3 regions of the Paenibacillus sp. alder61 genome follow, and region 1 is predicted to be linked to each of the others. Evidence: predicted binding sites of a transcription regulator. Region 1 holds the regulator's gene; each other region holds the start of a gene.
What was found. Region 1 encodes Rex, which represses fermentation and respiration genes when NADH is low (regulators of the CRP and FNR family bind a similar motif). Its sites were predicted from a motif close to TTGTGAAATATTTCACAA; they were not measured.
Positions count from the first base shown of each region.

Region 1 (4,265 bases):
ACGCTCACCCGGTTATTCAAGGACAGCAAGACCGGGCAATTCCCGAATTTGCGCATGATGTTGGATCAGTCGGGAAGCGAAAAGTCGGGCGAGTGGTGCTCCGTCATCGACGGGCTGTATCCGACCCTGGTCGATGTGAAGGAAGTCTGGGACCGCCTGGCGGATCAGATGTTCAGCCTAATGCCGGAACGCAGCGACGCGGCGCCTGGAGATCCGGGGCAATTCGTGCTGCGCCTGCTGCCCCAGAAGAGACCGAAGCAATGGGATACGCTGGCTGAGCTGGAGAACCAGATTTATGTCGCTCTGGGCGACGTGATCCGCAAAGCGGAAAGGCTGATCGGCGAGTTGAAGGACGATGAGCATGACTTCGGCTATGACAGCCTGATCACCGATATCGGCGGCTTATTGAAGGACCTTGCCACCGAGCGGGAGGCGCTCCGCTTCTTTATCAAGCTGGAAGACGCGAATACCGTCTACTGGATCGAAGGCAACGGGAATTACCGCAGCAAATCGCTGCAAATTTTTGCGGTGCCGATCGATGTGAGCGCCCAATTGAAGGAATTTTTCTTCAACAAGAAGAAGAGTGTAGTGATGACCTCGGCGACCCTCTCGGTCGACAAGTCTTTCCAGTATATGATCGATCAATTGGGGCTTGCCGAAGCGGCGGAGCAGGATCGGCTCAATACCGCCATGCTCCCGTCCCCGTTCAATTACAGGGAGCAGGCGCTGCTGGTCATTCCGCGGGATTTTCCAAGTGTGAAAGGCAGCGTCGGAGACGACTATTTTGTTTCCACGCTCGTTCGGTCCCTGGCCGATACGGCGACCGCCACCCATGGCAGGATGCTGGTTCTGTTTACGTCCTACCGAATGCTGCGGCAGGTGTATGACCCGCTGAAGGAATTGCTTTCCGAGCGGGGCATCACCGTGATCGGGCAAGGGATGGACAGCGGGAGCCGGACGAAGCTGACCCGCAGGTTCCAAGGGCAGCACGCTTCGGTTTTGCTCGGCACGAGCAGTTTCTGGGAAGGCGTCGATATACCCGGGGAGGCTTTAACGAGTCTAGCCATCGTCCGGCTGCCGTTCCAACCGCCGAACCATCCGCTGGTGGAAGCCAAGAGCGAGCGGCTGCAGCAAGAGAAGAAGAACCCGTTCATGAAGCTATCCGTTCCCCAGGCCGTCATCCGTTTTAAACAAGGTTTCGGCAGATTGGTCCGCTCTTCGCAGGATCGCGGGATCGTGGTGGTTTATGATACTCGGATCTTGGAATCTTATTACGGTAAATACTTTTTATATTCTTTGCCCGGACCGAAAATGGAGCATATGCCGCTGGAGCAGATGGTGCCGCGGATTTCGGAATGGCTCAACGCCGGGGAATCTTAAGTGTTCCTCAAATCGTGTACGTAGGGGGAAATTTGATGAAATCGGAAAAAATCTCGGATGCGGTGGTTCGCCGCCTGCCGGTGTACCTGCGTTTTCTCAATGAACTCAGCCGCCGGGAGGTGCCGACGGTATCCTCGCAGGAGCTTGGGCAGAAGCTGGATCTGAATCCGGCTCAAATCCGCAAAGACCTGGCTTATTTCGGCGATTTCGGCCGCAAAGGGATCGGCTACGACGTATCGTATCTGATCGAGAAAATCCGTCAAATTCTGAATTTGGATCAGCAGATTAACGTCGCTTTAATCGGGGCCGGTAACCTGGGCCAAGCGTTGTCGAATTATAACGCGTACTTGAAAGATAATATGAAGATTGTGGCGGTTTTTGACGCATCCCCTCACAAGATCGGGACGCAGATCAACAATATTACGATTCAGCCGATCGACGAGTTGGTCGATACGGTCCGAAGCAACAACATCCGAATCGGGATCATCACCGTTCCCGATGTGGAGGCGCAGCGGGTTGCCGATCAATTGGTGGCTGCGGGAATCGGAGCGATTCTGAATTTCGCGCCGACCATCTTAAAGGTACCCTCCGAAGTGCGCGTTCATGCGGCGGATTTCACAACCGATTTGATGAGTTTGGCCTATTATCTGGATGCTGGAAAGGAACATACGGAACATGACGCGAAAATGGCTGATTAAAGACGGGACCTTTGCGGTGCAGGATCAGAAGACCCCTGTCATTCGGGGCTATATGCTGGTCGAAGGAGACCGGATCACATATGTCGGAACGGAGCGGCCGCAGGGCGTGGAAGGGGCCGAGACGTTTGACGGCAAGGGCCTGTTGTTTCTCCCCGGCTTGATTAATACGCACGGTCACGCGGCGATGTCGCTTTTGCGCGGCTACGGCGACGACATGGTGCTTCAGGAGTGGCTGCAGGAGAAGATGTGGCCGATGGAAGCGAAATTTACCGGCGAGGATGTTTATTGGGGAACGGCGTTGTCCGTGCTGGAGATGTTGAAAGGCGGGACCACCACCTTTTTGGATATGTACGACCATATGGACCAGGCGGCTGCCGTGGTCGAAAAATCGGGAATCCGCGCCGTTCTAACGCGCGGTGTCATCGGGCTCTGCCCGCCTGAAGTGCAGCAAAGCAAGCTGAACGAGGCGGTCAATTTTGCGCGCGAGTGGCACGGCAAGGCCGACGGGAGAATCACCACGATGATTTCGCCGCATTCTCCATATACTTGTCCTCCGGATTACATTGAAAAAATTGTGCAAGCGGCGCATGATCTCGATTTGCCGATGCACACGCACATGTCGGAGACGAGAGCCGAGGTGGAGCAAAATGTGGCCGACTACGGCGTCCGCCCGGTTCAGCACCTGCTGAATCTCGGCATGTTCAGCCGGCCGACGCTGCTGGCCCATGCCGTCCACTTGACGGACGAGGAAATCGGCGTTTTGGCCGAGCACCGGGTCGCGATATCTCATAATCCCGGAAGCAACCTGAAGCTGGCTAGCGGCGTGGCCCGCGTTCCCGAGCTGCTCAAGGCCGGGGTTACCGTATCGCTGGGTACGGATGGACCTGCCAGCAACAATAACCTCGATATGTTCGAGGAAATTCGTCTGGCGGCACTGATTCATAAAGGCGTATCGGGAGACCCGACGGCAGTTCCGGCGGCTGAGGCGCTGCGCATGGGGACGGAATACGGGGCGAAGTCGTTATTTCTCCAGGATACGGGTCGACTCGCTGCCGGCATGAAGGCGGATTTTATCGCCCTGAACACGGAACAGGCGCATTTTCTGCCTCGTACGGACTATATTTCCCATATCGTGTATTCGGCAGGGCCGAAAGATGTGGAGCATGTTTGGGTGAACGGCAAGCAAGTGGTCAAACATGGCGCTTGTCTCACGCTCGACGAGGAGAAAGTAAGGTTTGAAGCCCAAGCAGCGTTTGAGCGCCTTCTCGGCCGATAAGACGATCTATAGGATGTTGATACTACGCCGATCGGGGAAAGGAAGAGAAGGTTGAGAAACAGAACCAAATGGATCTTGCTCTCCCTTCTGATACTGGGGCTCGTCCTCATCGGGCTTCACCGCTACTATCTTTTTGTTGAGCAGGATTTATGGCGGGGAGAGAAGCAAGCGATTCAGCGGGCGATGCAAGAAACTGGGCTGACGGAGGCCGATGAGGTGTGGAAATCCGTCTGGGATCAGGTATGCTGGGTCGTGCAGGGGAAGGACGAAAACGGCCGGGAAGTGATGGTCTGGCTGCCGGAAAAGGGGACTCCGGAAGTGAAACCCATGGACGAGGGCGTATCGGAAAGTCAGATCCGGAAAATCATTAAAGACAAATTTCCCGGGATCACCCCTGTACGACTGATGCCGGGCATTTACAACGACCAATATGTATGGCAGCTCTTTTACAAAGAGAAAGCTCATCATTATTACCGGTTCTTCCGTTTCAGCGATGGAGAGCCGTTGGAAGAAGTGTTTACTTTGCCCAACCGGTAACATATTATTTCGATTGAACGGATGAATAAATTTGTGTTTTTGCCAAAAAGCAGTCCTTCGGGGCTGTTTTTTTGATAAAATTTAAAATAAATTCACAACTTGATTCGAAATCGTATATACGATGTGATATACTCATCTTTGTAAGTTTATTTTGCATACTCGTCTACTATTCACTGATATACTATTCATTTATATTTTTGTACACCAAGGAGGACATCAACGTGAAATTGCGTGTTGGACCGATTGTGGCTAGTGTGGCCGTATCCGCACTGTTGTTGTTCGGAGGATGGTTTGCATATCGACATTGGGCTGTGGAGAGCCCGTTTGAACATAAAGTCAACGCTATGGAAGGTGTAAGAAGTGTACAAACGAAT
Region 1 covers NZ_JAIUDG010000015.1:34,441-38,705, reverse strand. Annotated here, with positions in the region: gene dinG (ATP-dependent DNA helicase DinG) at 1-1,380, shown strand, start outside; gene LBW89_RS16690 (redox-sensing transcriptional repressor Rex) at 1,416-2,078, shown strand; gene LBW89_RS16685 (amidohydrolase) at 2,056-3,354, shown strand; gene LBW89_RS16680 (DUF5590 domain-containing protein) at 3,406-3,891, shown strand; gene LBW89_RS16675 (hypothetical protein) at 4,113-4,265, shown strand, end outside.

Region 2 (4,265 bases), on a different contig from region 1:
GTACGCTTCGATGTCATCGCCAAACGGACGACCGGGTTTACCGGCGCGGATCTGGAGAACTTGCTGAACGAAGCGGCGCTCCTTGCCGCCCGCCGAAACCGCAAGGATATCTCCATGCAAGAGGTGGATGAGGCCATCGACCGCGTTATTGTCGGTACGGAGAAGCGCAGCCGCGTGATCAGCGACCGCGAGAAACGCATCGTGGCTTTCCACGAAGCGGGCCATACGATCGTGGGTTATTTCCTGGAGCACGCCGATATGGTGCACAAGGTGACGATTATCCCGCGCGGCCGGGCCGGCGGATATGTCATCATGCTTCCGAAAGAAGACCGCATGCTGGTGACGAAGCAAGAACTGCTCGACAAGGTTACGGGTCTGTTGGGCGGCCGGGTTGCGGAAGAGCTGTTCATCGGCGAGATCGGCACCGGGGCGTACAGCGACTTCCAGCAAGCGACGAGCATCGTGCGCAGCATGATCGTCGAATACGGGATGAGCGAGAAGCTCGGTCCGATGCAGTTCGGCACATCGCAAGGCCAGGTGTTCCTGGGCCGCGATATCGGACACGAGCAGAATTACAGCGATCAGATCGCTTACGAGATCGATCAGGAAATGCAGCGGTTTATCAACGAGTCCTACGAACGTTGTAAGAAGCTGTTGACGGAGCATGCCGAGGAAGTTCGCCTGATCGCCGAGACCTTGCTTGAGGTGGAAACGCTGGATCTTGATCAGATCAAGCAGTTGATCGAGCATGGGCATCTGCTGGATGCACCGGAAGCCGGCAAAGACGGCGAAGGCGGCAGCGGAAACGGCACGTCCGAAACGGGCGAACCTATCGTCGACAATGTCGGTGACGTACGCGTCCGGATTCAAGGCAAGACCGAGGATCCGGCTCCCGCAGGCCCAACCGGAGATATTCCGAACGGGATACCGGGCAGCAGCACGAACGACATTTCGAGTGATCCTACGGTCGACGCACCGGAAGGAACCGTCCGGGATGTACCGCCGACGCCGCCGGAAGGTGACAACAAAGACGGTAACGGGCAAGGCCCGGGGGGCGGCACGCCGCCAACTGTATAACAATGTATGGATATCATCCGGGAGACAGACAGGATCTGCCTCCCGGATTTTTTTATGGTTTCATCACTCAATGGCTAGTGGAATTACCGTTGGTCCCCATGTCGACTCGCTTGGTATGGCCGCCAGTCGGAGTAATGGCCTTTTGGGCCGCGATTTCACATCGCCAAGGCATTAATTAAAATTTGAGCTTTCCTGCCCGGATCGATTGACAGCCCCAACTCGCTTGTGTAAATTAGTTGTTAACACAGCCGTGTGAAATTAGGTACGTTGAAGTGACGGCAAGTATGCGTATTTTTGCACAAACATTACGATAAGGATGCGGACGAGAGAGAAGCGCGGGGGAACCGCGGTCGCATACAGGGGAGGATGTCAGGTGGAGGCTCTAGCACGGGAGCGGAAGGCGGAAATGAACCGGGAGCTTCGGGAGAAGCTGGTTCAGCTTAAGAAGGAACGCAACGCAATCATTTTGGCGCATTATTATCAGCGCGACGAAATTCAAGAAGTGGCCGATTTCCGTGGCGACTCTTTTTTGCTTGCTCAGAAGGCGGCTTCAACCGAAGCGGAAACGATCGTGTTCTGCGGCGTTCATTTCATGGGAGAGAGCGCGAAAATTTTGGCGCCGAACAAGACGGTGCTCATTCCCGATGAACGGGCCGGCTGCCCGATGGCGGATATGGTGAACGTGGATGGCTTAAGAAAGCTTAAAGCGCAGCATCCGAACGCCAAAGTGGTCACCTATATCAACTCTTCGGCTGAAGTCAAGGCGGAGACGGATATTTGCTGTACCTCCTCCAATGCCGTCAAGGTGATTAACTCGGTCGATGCGGACGAGATCATCTGGGTTCCCGACAAGAACCTGGGTCATTACGTTCAGCAGCATACGGACAAGAAAATGATCATATGGGAAGGCTATTGCAACACGCACGATATGTTGACCGTAAAAGATGTGGTCGAGATGAAAGCGAAGCATCCGGAAGCCGAGTTCGTCGTTCACCCCGAATGTCGGCCGGAGGTCGTGGCGATGGGCGATTTCGTCGGCAGCACGACCGCGATTCTTGAATATTGCAAGAAGTCGTCCGCCAAGGAATTTATCGTGGGGACCGAAGACGGGACGGGATACCAGTTGAGACTGGATAGTCCGGAGAAAACGTTCCATTTTGCCTCGAAGTTTCTCGTATGTCCTAATATGAAAGTCAATAATCTGAAAAAATTGGTGAAGTGTCTGGAAACGATGCAGCCGCAAATTTATGTCCCGCCGGCGATCGCCGACAAAGCCAGAACCTCATTAGAGCGCATGCTACAAGTTCAGTAGCATGCGCTACTCTCTGTCAAGGACAGGTGGTCACCTTGATTCCACAATACTTGGTTGATTTTGACCTGGCTGAACTCCCGGTGATCGACACGGACGTGATCGTCATCGGATCGGGCATCGCCGGGCTGTTTACGGCCATTAAAGCCTCCGAAAATCGCAAGGTCACAATGATAACGAAAAAATCGCTGATGGAGAGCAACACCCGGTATGCCCAAGGCGGCATTGCGGCGGTTATTTCCGATGAGGATTCGCCGGCCTCGCACCGGGAGGACACCCTTCTCGCCGGAGCGGGGCTCTGTTCCTCGGCATCGGTGGATATTCTGGTCCATGAAGGGCCTGAGGGCGTTAAAGAATTAATGACGCTCGGAACGGCGTTCGACCTCGAGAACGGGGAGCTTGCCCTGACGAAAGAAGGCGCGCACAGCCACCGCCGGATTTTGCACGCCAACGGCGATGCCACAGGGTATGAGATTGTCCGGGCTCTGTCGGAGCAGGTGGGCGGGCATGCCAATATCGACATCTGGGACGATCATTTCGTGATCGACTTGATTACGAAGGATAACGAATGTCTGGGCGCGTTGGTTCAGCAGCCGGATGGCGGCCGGGTTTTCCTGCGCGGAACGGCGACGGTTCTTTGCAGCGGCGGGGCCGGCCAGCTTTACCGCTATACGACCAATCCGGAGGTGGCGACCGGCGACGGCGTGGCCATGGCCTACCGGGCCGGCGCGCTGATTCGGGACATGGAGTTTATTCAATTTCATCCCACCGCCCTTTGTTACCCCGGCGCTCCGAGATTTCTCATCTCGGAGGCGGTGCGCGGCGAAGGCGCCATATTGCGAAATATCCGCGGCGAACGTTTCATGGAGAAGTATCACAGCCTTTTGGAGCTGGCTCCGCGCGATATCGTGGCCCGGGCCATCGTCAGCGAAATGGAACAGACGGGCGCTACTCACGTGTATCTGGACATTACCCACGAAGAGCCGGAAACCATCAAGCATCGTTTTCCGACCATCTATGAGACCTGCATCGGCTACGGTCTGGATATGACCACCGATTGGATTCCGGTGGCGCCGGCTGCGCATTATATGATGGGAGGCGTGCAAACGGGGCATCATGGAGAGACCAGCGTCCGCCGCCTGTTCGCCTGCGGGGAGGTTTCGTCCACCGGGGTGCACGGCGCGAACCGGCTGGCGAGCAACTCCCTGTCCGAGGCGGTCGTCTTCGGACGGCGGATCGTGGAACGGATTCGGCAGTTGGCTCCGCTGGCCGAGACGGGCGCGGGCATCGCTTGCCGGTCGGACCGGCACGAGGCGGTAATCCAGCCGATCGTCGAACGGCGGCTGAAGCTGCAGAAAGTCATGGTCCGGCAGGTAGGAGTACGCCGAACCAAGGGCGGGCTGCTTAAAGGAATCGAGGAACTGAAGCGGCAGCTGCCGATTTTCGGAGCGGTTTTACATACCCGGGAGCAGTTGGAGTTTGCCAATATGCTGACCTGCGCCCTATTGCTGTCCGAGTCGGCGTTGGTCCGTGAGGAAAGCCGAGGCGGACACTATCGGGAGGATTTCCCCGAAAGGGATGACGCGCGGTGGCGCAGGCATATTTTATGTCACCGGGAAAAAGGAATGTTGGAGGAAATCAGCGATGATGTTTAATGGATATAACGAAGGCCTGGTGGAATCGATTCGGTTGTGGCTGAAGGAGGATGTCGGCTCGGGCGATGTCACGACGGGCGTGACCATTCCCCACGGACACCAATCCAAGGGGATCATACATGCCAAAGAGTCCGGCGTGATCGCCGGCATGCCGGTGGCGCAGCTGGTGTTCGAAGTCGTCGATCCGCTGCTTGCGTTTACCCCGCTCGTTCAGGACGGGCAGC
Region 2 covers NZ_JAIUDG010000038.1:12,496-16,760, reverse strand. Annotated here, with positions in the region: gene ftsH (ATP-dependent zinc metalloprotease FtsH) at 1-1,077, shown strand, start outside; gene nadA (quinolinate synthase NadA) at 1,451-2,389, shown strand; gene nadB (L-aspartate oxidase) at 2,425-4,041, shown strand; gene nadC (carboxylating nicotinate-nucleotide diphosphorylase) at 4,031-4,265, shown strand, end outside.
Region 2: the regulator Rex is predicted to act here: its motif matches at 1,362-1,379, upstream of nadA (quinolinate synthase NadA).

Region 3 (4,265 bases), on a different contig from region 1:
ACTGGGACCGGGTCGTCGAAACAACGTATGACATCATCGATGAACTGGTTCGCAATTACAGCCCGAACGCGGGGCTGCTCCCGGATTTTGTCGTGAAGTCCGGCGGCAAATACGCTCCCGCGGAACCGAACTTCCTGGAATCGGAATACGACGGGGATTACAGTTACAACTCTTCCCGCACGCCTTGGCGGATCGGCACCGATTACCTGATCACCGGCGACGCGCGGGCGAAGGAACAGCTCGGTAAGCTGAACCAATGGATTCGCGGGGTTACCAACGGGGATCCGGACCAAATCCGGGCGGGGTACAAACTGGACGGCTCGCAAGCGATCGAGGAATATGGGGCTATTACTTTCTCCGCTCCGCTGATGGTAAGCGCGATGGTCGATTCCTCCAATCAAACGTGGCTGAACCGGTTGTGGGATCACAATGCGGCGGTACGGACGGAAGATGATGTGTATTTCGGCAACAATCTGCGCCTGCTGAGCATGATTGTCGTATCGGGCAATTGGTGGTCGCCTTCCGTGACGGACACCGAGGCGCCTTCCGAACCGACGATCGAAAAAGCGGAGGCCGCTTCGTCCACGGCCATTACGCTGAAATGGGCTCCGTCCTCCGACAATCTGGGCGTTGCCGGTTACAAAATATACCGTGACGACGTCGAGATCGCAACGACGATGAAGACGGAGTATCGGGATACCGGCCTGTCCCCGGGTACGACGTACAAATATTTTGTGGTTGCGTTCGACGCGGCAGGAAACTTGTCGAAAATGAGCAATATGAGGTTCGTGGCAACGCTGGGATCGTCGGGTGGCGGTTCTGGCAGCTCCGGCGGTTCCGGATCTAGTGGCGGTGGTTCGGCGTCCACACCGGGCGGAACGAAGACCGAACCGGAAGTTACGGCGCCGGAACCGGGGAAAACCCCCGATGCGGGCGGGACTCGGCCAGGGAAGAAGAACTTTATCGATATCGGCGATAAATACGCTTGGGCGAAAGAGGCGATTGAAGAACTGGCGGCCCAAGGCATTATCCGGGGCACGTCCGATACGACCTTCGAACCGGGACGAAAAATTACTAGGGCGGAATTCACCGTGCTGCTGGTGCGAGCGCTCGGACTGAAAGCCGATTTTGCGACCAGCTTCGGCGATGTCGCTTCGGACGCTTATTATTACGAAGCGCTGGGCATCGCCAAAAAACTCGGTATCGCCAAAGGAGTCGGCGCCGACCGTTTCAATCCGCAAGCGGCCGTTTCCCGGCAGGAAATGATGGTGCTGACGGCTAGAGCGCTGCGGCTGGGAGGCAACCTCGGCGATGGCGCGGGAATCGCGGCCGACCTGGAACGTTTTACGGACGCCGATACCCTGGCCGACTATGCTGTAGACAGCGCTGCGTCTCTCGTCAAGGAAGGCATCGTCCAGGGCGACGGGGCGAACCTTCGCCCGGGAGCCCCAACAACGCGGGCGGAATCCGCGGTCATGATTCACCGCATTTTCAAGAAATACGGCTTATAATCTGAAAGAGAAACCCGGGCAAAGCCCGGGTTTCTCTATGGCACCGTCGCGATATTCAAAAACCCCCGCTTTGTAAAGATAGCGGGGGTTTTCCTGCGTAAACTAGTTGGCGAACGTATAGCTGTCGTTGGTCTTCTTCAACATTTCCTTAAATCCGGGAGAAGCGTACAGCTTCTTGTCCTTCGTGATAAAAAGGACTTCCGTGTTCGGCGTATTTTCCGCGAATTTAAGCCCGTCCTCAATGCCCATAATCAGCAGGGAAGTGTCCATCGTATCGGCATCGGTGGAGCGGTCCGTCACGATCGTGACACTGCTGATATTGTTATCGACCGGATAGCCGGAACGCGGGTCGATGATATGCTGGTACAGTTTGCCGTCTTCCACGAAGAAGCGCTCGTAAATCCCGGCGGTAACGACGGTTTTGTCTTCGACCCGGACGGTACCGATCGGATTGCCCCGTTCCTGCGAAGGATCTTGAATACCGATGTTCCAGGTGGAGCCGCCCGGCTTGCTGCCCATCGCAAAAATATTGCCCCCCAGGTCGATGATCGCGCTGCTGAAACCCTGTTCCGCCAAATAGTCGTAGATGGCGTCCGCGGCGTAGCCTTTTCCGTAGGAGCCAAGGTCGAGCTGCATCCCTTTATCACGCAGGTAAATCTCGTGTTTCTCCGGGTTAAGCTCGATCCTGCGGTAATCCGTCAGCTTGCGGGCGGCTTCGATGTCCGCGGCCGGTGGGACGTGGGCTCCCTCATGGCCGATGTTCCAAAGGCTGACGAGCGGGCCGATCGACGGGTCCAGCAGGCCGTCCGTTTTCCGGGCATAGTCGACGGCGAGCTGCACGAGTTCGAACGTATCCGGCGAAACCTCCACGGGGGCGATACCCGCTTGCGCGTTTACCTTATGGATCTCGCTGTCCTCGTTCGTCCGGCTGATTTTGCGGTCGATATCTTTCATCAGAGCTTCCAGCTCTTTAAAGTTGTTGGCGGTAGCCCGGTTATCGTAAATTTTGATGTTGACGACGGTATCAAATATAAAAAAGGTCTGCGCCAAAGGCTTTACGGAGGTTCCTGACTTCGACGAATCCTTCGCGGCGGAGGCGGCCCGCACATCGGCCGGGATGTCCGCCGCCTTCACATTCGCGGAATCGCCGTTTGTACAGCCTCCAAGCAGCGTCGTAATCATGGTCAGAGCCAGCAACAGGATTGCCGTTTTGTTCTTTTTCATATGCGTAGCCTCATTTCTCCCGTTATCTCGCCTTGATTTTAGCAGAAATAAAAATGAGCTAAAAGTACTTTTATTCACAAAGTAAGAATTATTCTCATAAACCGTCTTTTAAGTGAGGATTTTGTGAAATGGGTCCTAGATTGAGACATTTATCACATGGGAGTGAGGAAAGTTACAGGTATAATGGTTTCATCTAAGATTTATATAATTAAAAAATAAGATAAAGGAGTTAGCCATGAAACGTGGAGATATCCTGCTGATCGGGCTGATCGTTGTCATTGCCGCGGCGTTCTTGGTCCCCCGCTGGTTTGCCGGGGAATCAAGTGAAAAATATCACAACGAGACTCGCATCGCTAAAATTTCTGTAAACGGCAAACTGTTGCGCACGGTGGAGTTAACCGGAGAGGAACAGGAGATCGAGATTAAAACGGAGTACGGGTACAACCTCTTGAAGGTTCACGATTACGGGATTGAAATGATCGATGCGGACTGCCCGGATAAAGTGTGTTATACGTTTGGATTCATTGAGCGCAACGGCGGGACCATCGTTTGTTTGCCGAATAAGCTGCTCGTGGAAATCGAAGGGGCGCCCGGAGAAGGAGATGAGGTCGATGCCGTCGTTAAATGAACAATCCCATCTGGCCTTAAAAAGAACGGTCATCGTCGCCATTTTTGCCGCGGTAGCGGTTGTGCTCAGCCTGGTGGAAAGCGTGATCCCCGTGAATATGAGCATCCCCGGCGCCAAACTGGGGTTGGCCAACATCATGGTGCTGACGTGCCTTTATTTTCTCCGGGCAAGGGACGCCCTGATGATGGTGCTGTTAAAAACGCTGCTGACGGCTTTTATTTTCGGCACGTTTTCCAGCTTTTTATTCAGTATTATGGGGGCGCTGTTCAGCTTCGCGGCGATGTGGTTCCTGCTGCTGGTTGGACGCAAACGGCTTAGCGTCATCGGAATCAGCATCGTGGGGGGGATCGCCCATAACATCGGCCAGCTGACCACGGCGGCGCTGTACTTCAAAACGTCGAATATATTCTACTACTTGCCGATGCTGCTTCTCATGGGGGTATTGACCGGCATCGCGGTCGGTATCGCGGTTCGCTATCTGATCCCGTCTTTGTCCAAACTCGCGCTGTTCGACGGATTTTTGACCGAGAACGCCTAGCCAATTTATGGCCGGAGATCGGCCGGAAAGGGGAATGACGATGAATTCTACCGGGCTCGCGTATGAACTGCAGCAGGTCTCTTTTTCTTATGACCCGGAACATCCGGTCCTCAGCGATTTGTCCTTCTCCATCCCGCAGGGAAGCTGGGTTTCCCTCGTCGGTCCGAACGGCTGCGGCAAATCGACGCTGGCAAGGCTGCTCGGGGGGCTTCTGGCCGCCAACGCCGGCACCATTATAGTAGAAGGAACGCCTCTGCTTAAGGAGACCGTTCAGCAAATCCGGCCGCGAATCGGGATGGTGTTTCAGAACCCGGATAACCAGTTTATCGGGGCCACCGTCGAGGAAGATATCGCCTTCGGCCTG
Region 3 covers NZ_JAIUDG010000004.1:228,840-233,104, forward strand. Annotated here, with positions in the region: gene LBW89_RS05910 (glycosyl hydrolase family 8) at 1-1,511, shown strand, start outside; gene LBW89_RS05915 (FAD:protein FMN transferase) at 1,614-2,735, opposite strand; gene LBW89_RS05920 (NusG domain II-containing protein) at 2,971-3,363, shown strand; gene LBW89_RS05925 (Gx transporter family protein) at 3,347-3,901, shown strand; gene LBW89_RS05930 (ATP-binding cassette domain-containing protein) at 3,942-4,265, shown strand, end outside.
Region 3: the regulator Rex is predicted to act here: its motif matches at 2,876-2,893, upstream of LBW89_RS05915 (FAD:protein FMN transferase).